2 regions of the Clostridium celatum genome follow, and region 2 is predicted to be linked to the other one. Evidence: a T-box and tRNA genes for the amino acid it is inferred to sense, from the RefSeq annotation. Region 2 holds a T-box; the other holds one or more tRNA genes.
What was found. A T-box is a leader RNA that pairs with one kind of tRNA and senses whether it is charged. The one in region 2 lies ahead of thrS (threonine--tRNA ligase), so its partner is inferred to be a tRNA-Thr.
Positions count from the first base shown of each region.

Region 1: it encodes a tRNA-Thr, which carries the amino acid that the T-box ahead of thrS (threonine--tRNA ligase) is inferred to sense. The anticodon was not compared.

Region 1 is NZ_JAJKGM010000018.1:47,500-52,169, forward strand. Features, by position in the region: gene secE (preprotein translocase subunit SecE) at 9-239, opposite strand; gene rpmG (50S ribosomal protein L33) at 290-439, opposite strand; gene tuf (elongation factor Tu) at 613-1,806, opposite strand; tRNA gene LPC13_RS09295 (tRNA-Thr) at 1,869-1,944, opposite strand; gene sigH (RNA polymerase sporulation sigma factor SigH) at 2,026-2,670, opposite strand; gene LPC13_RS09305 (NYN domain-containing protein) at 2,702-3,214, opposite strand; gene rlmB (23S rRNA (guanosine(2251)-2'-O)-methyltransferase RlmB) at 3,237-4,094, opposite strand; gene LPC13_RS09315 (Mini-ribonuclease 3) at 4,115-4,525, opposite strand.
Region 2 is NZ_JAJKGM010000001.1:13,752-18,421, forward strand. Features, by position in the region: gene thiT (energy-coupled thiamine transporter ThiT) at 1-271, shown strand, start outside; gene thiE (thiamine phosphate synthase) at 426-1,052, shown strand; gene thiW (energy coupling factor transporter S component ThiW) at 1,082-1,585, shown strand; T-box leader at 1,706-1,931, shown strand; gene thrS (threonine--tRNA ligase) at 2,021-3,925, shown strand; gene LPC13_RS00095 (exonuclease SbcCD subunit D) at 4,177-4,670, shown strand, end outside.

The DNA.
Region 1 (4,670 bases), on a different contig from region 2:
TCCTTTGATTATAGTTTGAAAATTAATTTAAAGAGGTTTGTAAAAATATAATCTAACCCGCCTACTAATATAATATATATTAGTACGACTACGCCTACTGCAATTAACGCTTTTTTTGTGTCATCTTTAGAAGGCCAAGTTATTCTTTTAACCTCTGCCTTAAGTTCTCTAAAAAACTTAGAAAGCCCTCTGTTTTCAGAAGTTTTAGTATTAATATTTACATTTTCTTTAATAGCCATTACTTCACATCCTTAACTATTGCGAATATGTGTCATTCCTCTAAAGTCAACTATTTAGTTTCTTTGTGTGTTGTGTGTTTCTTACAGAATCTGCAATATTTGTGCATTTCCATTCTGTCTGGGTTATTTTTCTTGTTTTTCATTGTGTTGTAGTTTCTTTGCTTACACTCTGTGCATGCTAATGTTATCTTAACTCTCACAGTCTGCACCTCCAGTTATCCAAATAATTATATAAGTCTATATGATATTGTGTTATCTATTTCGTTAATTACTTAAACACCTTACCATAAAACCGATATTATGTCAATAATATTAGCTTGGTAAAGGACTAGGTAAACTAACCCAGCCCTTTTATATGTTAAGTAATTAATTACTATTCAACTATAGCAGTAACAACTCCTGAACCTACAGTTCTTCCACCTTCTCTGATAGCGAATCTTAAACCTTCATCCATAGCTACTTGAGTGATTAACTCAACGTTCATATCGATATGGTCTCCAGGCATAACCATTTCCATTCCTTCTGGTAATTTGATTGATCCTGTAACGTCTGTTGTTCTGAAGTAGAATTGTGGTCTGTATCCATCGAAGAATGGAGTATGTCTACCACCTTCATCTTTCTTAAGTACGTATACTTGACCTACGAACTTGCTGTGTGGATTTACTGATCCAACTTTTGCTAATACTTGACCTCTTTCGATGTCTGTTCTTTGAACACCTCTTAATAATGCTCCGATGTTATCTCCAGCTTGTGCTTCGTCTAGTAACTTTCTGAACATTTCGATTCCTGTTACAACTACTTTTCTCTTTTCTTCCATTAATCCAACGATTTCTACTTCGTCTGATACGTGAAGAATTCCTCTTTCAACTCTTCCTGTTGCAACTGTTCCTCTACCAGTGATTGTAAATACGTCTTCTACTGGCATTAAGAATGGCTTATCTGTTGCTCTTTCTGGAGTTGGGATGTAGCTATCTACAGCATCCATTAATTCCATGATGCAAGCTGTTGCTTCTGGATCTGTTGGGTTTTCTAATGCTCTTAAAGCTGATCCCTTGATTACTGGAATGTCATCTCCTGGGAAGTTGTATTCAGATAATAATTCTCTAACTTCCATTTCAACTAATTCTAATAATTCTTCGTCATCAACCATATCTGCTTTGTTTAAGAATACAACGATGTAGTCAACACCAACTCTTGAAGCTAGTAGGATGTGCTCTCTTGTTTGAGGCATTGGACCATCTGCTGCTGAACAAACTAAGATAGCTCCGTCCATTTGAGCAGCTCCTGTGATCATGTTCTTAACGTAGTCAGCGTGTCCTGGACAGTCAACGTGAGCGTAGTGTCTGTTTTCTGTTTCGTATTCAACGTGAGCTGTATTGATTGTGATTCCTCTTTCTTTTTCTTCTGGAGCCTTATCGATATCAGCGTAGTTGAACGCTTCTGCGAATCCTCTGTTTGCTAATACTGTTGTAATAGCTGCTGTTAATGTAGTCTTACCGTGGTCTACGTGACCTATTGTTCCGATATTTACGTGTGGTTTACTTCTTTCGAACTTTTGCTTTGCCATTTGAAAATTCCTCCTTATTTTAAATAAACTTTGCCTAGCGTTTGCATACTAAATTTATATAATGGAGCTCACGATCGGGATTGAACCGACGGCCTCCGCCTTACCAAGGCGACGCTCTACCGACTGAGCTACATGAGCATTAAAGCGTTATACACTTTAATATACCAATTATAAAGTTTACTATCATTTGTTTTTTTTGTCAATATGATTTTACCATTATTATTTGCTATCAGATAGGCATTTTTCAAGCTTTCTCTTAACCCTTTGAAGAGCGTTATCAATAGACTTTGCATGTCTATCTAAATCACAAGCAATCTCTTGATATGATTTGCCATCTAAATAAGATTGAAGAACTTCTTTTTCTAAATCTGATAGCACTTTTGATATTTCACCCTCTATATACTTCTTTTTCTCTTTACTTATAATAAGCTCTTCTGGATCAGTTATCTTCATACTAGATATTATATCCAAAAGTGTTCTTTCTGAATCATCTTCAGATACAGGTTTATTAAGAGAAATATATGTATTTAGTGGGATATGCTTTTGCCTAGTAGCTGTTTTTATAGCTGTTATTATCTGCCTAGTTATACATAACTCTGCAAAAGCTTTAAATGTTGTTGATTTCTCATAATTAAAATCTCTAATAGCTTTATATAACCCTATCATACCTTCTTGATAAATATCTTCTTTATCAGCTCCTATTAGGAAATATGATTTGGATTTTGCTTTCACAAAGCTTTCATATTTAGAAATAACATATTCTTGAGCCCTCACGCTTCCATTTTTCGCTTCTATGACTACCTCTTCTTCTGCTTTACTTTCAAATTCACTAGCTATTTCTTTTGAATATTCTTTGCTATTCACAATTTCCCCTCCAACCCCAAATTACTATTCTTTAGCTACGCCTTATCGCTTCTAACTTTTTTAAAATATCATCATCTATATTATCTTGAACTGTGCTCTCTCTTACTGCATTTGTTTTGCTTCTCACAGTTCTTTTTATATCCTCTGATGTATCAAAAATCATATTATAAAATTCAACACATGAAATTCTAGTTGCACCTCTCTGGAATATAGTTTGTTGCTCAAGAGAATCTGATGTTACAACTGAAACTTCAAAACGTCTACCTATATTGTGTATTTCTTTTTCAATATAAGCATCTGCAGTTTCTCCACTTTTAGTGAATACTACTGTAAGGTTTTTATTATACTCGTACTTACTTTCTAAATTTCGCGCAACTTTATATCCATCAAACACAAGCATTATTTTACATCCATGTATTGCTCCATAATTATGTAAAATATCAATTAGCTTTTGCCTCGCACTATCTAAACTAACTTCTTTTTCATGCTTTAAATTACTCCAACTATTAATCACATTGTATCCATCTATAAAAATAAATTTCACTTTTAACCTCTGTCGCTTTAAATTATTTAGTCAATCTTCCTTTTAATACCTCATACATCATTATACCACCTGCTACAGAAGCATTTAAAGAGTTAATTTTACCTATCATAGGAATTTTTACTAATAAATCACACTTTTTAAGAGTTAGATTTGATATTCCTTTCCCTTCACTACCTATTATTAAAGCACATGGACCTGAAAAATCTGTATTGTAGCTATAATCTTTACCATGAATATCAGCTCCGTAAACCCAAATACCTCTTTCTTTTAATAGATCAATAGTTGCGTTTATATTAGTAACTTTTGCAATTCTCATATGTTCTATAGCACCTGCAGCACATTTGTAAACCGTAGAAGTTACTCCAACATTTCTTCTCTTAGGTATTATTATTCCGTGAACTCCACAAAGTTCTGCTGTTCTTATTATTGAGCCTAAATTATGTGGGTCTTCTATTTCATCTAATATTACTATAAAAGGCTTTTCTCCTTTTTTTTCTGCATAATCTAATATATAACTTACTTCACTATATTTAAAAGGAGTAACCTTTGCAATAATACCTTGGTGATTTAAACCTTCACTCATAGTATCAAGTTTTCTTCTATCTGCTTCTTTAATAACTATACCTTTTTCTTTTGCAAGGCCTAAAGCAACCTTTATTGATCCTTCTAAATCTCCTTTAATAGCATATATACATTCTATAGTTCTATCACTTTTTAATGCTTCTATAACCGCATTTCTTCCTATAACTAAATCTTCTCTTACTGCTTCAATATTAGTTTCTTTTGCCGGTGCAAAACTCGCTCTTTCTCTTCTATTTTGTTTTTCTTGTAACTTATTAAATTCTCTTTCTCTTCTTCTAGGGTTTTCTCTTTTAGCCATATCTATTCTCCTTTTAGCTATTAGATTATCTTTAATGCATTTTCAAATACAAATTCTAATCTTTCATTATTACCAGTTAAATATAAGTATCCAACTAAAGCCTCAAATCCAGTTGCCATTCTATAGTCTCTTACATCTGCATTTTTTGGCACTGTTGCAGATTTAGCATTTCTACCTCTTTTAAATATGTAACTTTCATCTTCAGTTAAATATTCTTCTATAGCATGCATAATAGCACTTTGACTTTTTGCTTTTACATATCCAATTGCTTTTACATGCATCTTATGTGCACTTAACTCAATGTTGTTAGCTAATATAGAATTTCTTATAAAAAGCTCATATACACCATCCCCAACTAAAGCAAGTTGAAGTGGATTTAAAAGTCTAGCTTCTTTTTCAGTAAATTCTTTTACTTTTAAGTCCTTTAACATAAGTTCTCTCCTTATCAATTATAAAGGTAAAAATTCTTTCATTAAATATATTATCCATAAAATGTATAACTTATTAAAATAATACTTTTCAATAAATTATTATACATATTTATTAAACATGACAAATAGCAAATTTAAGATTACT
Region 2 (4,670 bases):
TGCATGTATTTTAGGAAGTGATAAGAAGTATAAAATTGTACTTGGATCACTATTTGCAGTTGCTTTATGTGTATTTTCATATTTTGTTTCTGGTGTAGTATTTTTTGCACAGTTTGCACCAGAAGGGATGAATCCATATTTATATTCATTTTTATATAACTTTACTAGTGCTGGGGTTGAAGGTATTTTATGTACTATAGTTATAGCAATAATTCCATTAGAACGATTTAAACATGAAGCTATAGAAAAAACACAAATTTATAATAAATAGTGGAGTTTAAGATTAGCATACCATAAGAATTTAAAGTTAAAAAAGTGTTTATATAGAGGAAATCTTAATAATCAAATCTAGAATACTATTATTTAGTCAAAAAATCTAAAGAGAATTAAATAATAAAAAATATATTAAATATGAGGAGAATTGTATGAATGAATTAAAATTATACTTAGTTACAGATTCAAATATTTTAGAAGATAGAGATTTTTATAAGTGTATTGAAGAGGCATTAAAAGGTGGAGTTACAATGCTTCAATTAAGAGAAAAGGAATCTAGTGGCAAGGAATTTTTAGAAAAAGCAATTAAACTTAGAGAATTAACAAGAAGATATAATGTAAAACTTATAATTAATGATAGAGTTGATATTGCTATGATTTGTGATGCAGATGGTGTTCATGTTGGACAAAGTGATATACCAGCAAATAAAGTTAGGGAATTAATAGGTGCTAATAAAATTATAGGAGTATCTGCAAGAACTATTGAAGAAGCAAGAATAGCAAAAGAAAATGGAGCTTATTATTTAGGTGTAGGGGCAATGTTTAATACAACAACTAAATTAGATGCAAAATCAGTATCAATTGAAACTTTAAAAAGTATAAAAGAAGAAGTTAATTTACCTATAGTTGCAATTGGAGGATTAAATTTAAATAATATTCAAGAATTAAAGTATTCTAACATAGATGGATATGCAGTAGTTTCAGCAATATTAGGAGCTGAAGATATAAAAAGTGAATGTGAAAAATGGTGCAGTGAAATTGAAAAATTAAGAAGCTAAAAATAATTAATAAATTGGGGGATTGAATTATGGAAGTAAGTAAGGTTAAATCAGAGGCTACAAGAAAGCTTGTATTAAGTGGTATATTAATTGCAATAGCCACTGTATTAGGAACTTTTTCTATACCTATTTTAGGTGCAAAGGCATCACCAATTCAACATCTTATAAATGTTATATCAGGTGTAACATTAGGACCAGTTTATGGACTATTATGTGCATTTGTATCATCATTACTTAGAAATATTTTAGGAACAGGAAGTATATTAGCTTTTCCAGGAAGTATGGTTGGTGTGCTTTTAGCAGGATTACTATATAAAAAATTTAAGAAAGTTGAATTAGCTGTAATTGGGGAAGTTGTAGGAACTGGTATAATAGGAGCATTACTAGCATATCCTTTAGCAGCTTTTGTTTTAGGAAGAGAAGTTGCATTATTTGTTTATATTGTTCCATTTTCTTTAAGTTCAATTGTTGGTAGTTTAATTGCATATATTATATTAAAGATTAAAGTAATAAGAGAGTTTTTATTAAAATAATTGCAAACTAAATTTAGATAAAAAGTACTGATATATTATTTAATAGTAAAGAATTTAAAGATAATAATTTACAAAATAAAAATAAAGTGGTAACATTAATTTTAAAATATACTTAAATATCAATGAACATTGAAAGGGATGAGTATTATAGAATACAATTTTAAGAGATAAAGTGTCAAAGGCTGTAAGCACTTTTAAATATGACTATAAGAAAACTACCCTGGAGTTATGGTTTAGTATCATTAAGTGAGAAATACCATCGGTGAAGATCGATAATACTTTAAGAGATGAATTGAATTTTTTATTCAATTTGGGTGGAACCACGGATATAGCATTCGTCCCAAGCTTAGGGATGGATGTTTTTTTTATATCAAAAATAAATATAGAGAATTAAAGATTTTCTCTAAAATAGAACTTAAAGGAGGTAGAATGTGAATGATTAATTTAAAATTAAAAGATGGATCAATAAGAAAAATTGAAGAAAATTCAACTGTTTTAGATCTAGCTAAATCGATTAGCAAAAAGTTAGGAAAGTCCGCAGTAGTAGGTGAAGTAAATGGAACCTTAGTTGACTTATCTTATAAACTTAAAAACAATGATGAGGTTAATATAATAACTTATGATGATGAAGCTGGAGTTGAGGTTATGAGACACACTACCTCACATGTAATGGCTCAAGCTGTAAAAAGACTTTATAAAGATGTAAAGCTAGCTATAGGACCAACAATAGAAAATGGGTTTTATTATGATTTTGATATAGAAGTTCCATTTAATAATGAGGACTTAGTTAAAATAGAAGAAGAAATGAACAAAATAATAAAAGAGGATATTTCAATAAAAAGAATAGTATTAAGTAGAGAAGAGGCTTTAAGGTTAATGGAAGAAAGAGGAGAACCGTATAAGGTAGAACTTATAAAGGATCTTTCAGAAGAAGAAACAATTTCTCTATATAAACAAGGCGATTTTATAGATCTTTGTAGAGGACCACATCTTTTGTCTACTAAAGGAATAAAAGATTTTAAATTAACTAGTGTTGCAGGGGCTTACTGGAAAGGTAATGAAAAAAATAAAATGTTACAAAGAGTTTATGGGGTGGCATTTGCAAATAAAGATATTTTAAAAACTTATTTAAATAATATAGAAGAAGCGAAGAAAAGAGATCATAGAAAATTAGGTAAAGAGTTAAAGTTATTTACTTTTGTTGATGAAGGACCAGGATTTCCATTTTTCTTACCAAAAGGAGTTATTCTTAAAAATAACTTAATTAATTATTGGAGAGAGTTGCACCAAAAGGCTGGATATGTTGAAGTTGAAACACCGATAATGTTAAATAAAAAGCTATGGGAAACTTCAGGACATTGGGATCATTATAAGGAAAATATGTATATTTCAATGATTGATGAGGAAGAGTTTGCATTAAAGCCTATGAATTGTCCTGGTGGAATGCTTATTTATAAAACAGAAACACATTCTTATAGAGATTTTCCAATGAGAGTTGGAGAGCTTGGAAGAGTTCATAGACATGAACTTTCAGGTGCTTTACATGGCCTTATGAGAGTAAGAGCATTTACTCAAGATGATGCTCATATATTTATGTTACCAGAGCAAATAAAATCAGAAATTAAAGGCGTTGTTGCTTTAATTGATGAAGTTTATTCAAAATTTGGATTTAAATATAGTGTTGAATTATCTACAAGACCAGAAGATTCTATGGGAAGTGATGAAGATTGGAATATAGCAGAAGAGTCATTAAAAGCGGCCCTTGAAGAAATGAATTTACAGTATAAAGTTAATGAAGGCGATGGAGCCTTTTATGGACCAAAGATAGACTTCCATCTTGAAGACAGTTTGGGAAGAACATGGCAATGTGGAACTATTCAATTAGATTTCCAATTACCTCAAAGATTTGAATTAGACTATATTGGTAGTGATGGTGAAAAGCATAGACCAATAGTTATTCATAGAGTTATATTTGGAAGTATTGAGAGATTTATTGGTATATTAATTGAGCATTTTGCAGGTAAATTCCCAACATGGCTTGCACCAGTCCAAGTTAAAATTTTACCTATTTCTGATAAATTTACTGATTATACTAATGAAGTTAGAGAAAAGCTTGAAGCTAATGGGGTAAGAGTTGAAACTGATTTACGTACTGAAAAAATAGGATATAAAATAAGAGAAGCTAGAAATGAAAGAGTACCTTATATAATCATTATTGGGGAAAAAGAAGAAAATGATAAAACTATTTCACTAAGAAGTAGAGATAATGGTGATGAAGGAGCTATTGATTTAAAAGAATTTATTAATAGAATAACTACTGAAATAAAAAATAAAAATTAAACTTGAGATTTTCTAAACAAAAACACATAGTAAGTTGAAGTAAGCCCCGTTATGTAGATGCAATAAAAAAATATTGTTGCAAAATATACTTAGCGGGGTGATTTTTATACAAAAAAACATTCAAATTTTTATTATAAAAGGAAATAGCTTCTTTGTAGTGTTATATCGTACTTTTTATAAAGTTTAGATAATATTATGAGGGATTTGTTGTATAATTAAGGTAAATAAATTTATAGGATGGAGGTTATATTTTGAGAATATTACATACTGGAGATTGGCATTTGGGCAAGAACCTAGAAGGTCAAAGTAGAATGGATGAGCAGGAAGCATTTTTAAATGATTTTATAGATATAGTAGAAGAAAATAATATTGATTTAGTTATTATTGCAGGTGATGTTTATGATTCAAGTAATCCACCAGCAAGAGCTGAAAAAATGTTTTATGATACATTAAAAAAACTTTCTAAAAATGGAGAAAGGTTAACTTTAGTTATTGCAGGAAATCATGATAATCCTGAAAGATTAGTTGCAGCAGGACCACTTGCTATGGAGCATGGAATTATAATGGTTGGAACTCCAAAGACTGTAGTACAACCTGGGCAATATGGAAAGCATAGAGTTGTAAACTCAGGAGAAGGATTTGTTGAAATAGAGATAAATGGAGAAAAATCAGTTATATTAACAGTGCCATATCCAAGTGAAAAAAGGTTAAATGAAGTTTTATATGGTGAAATGGATGATGATGA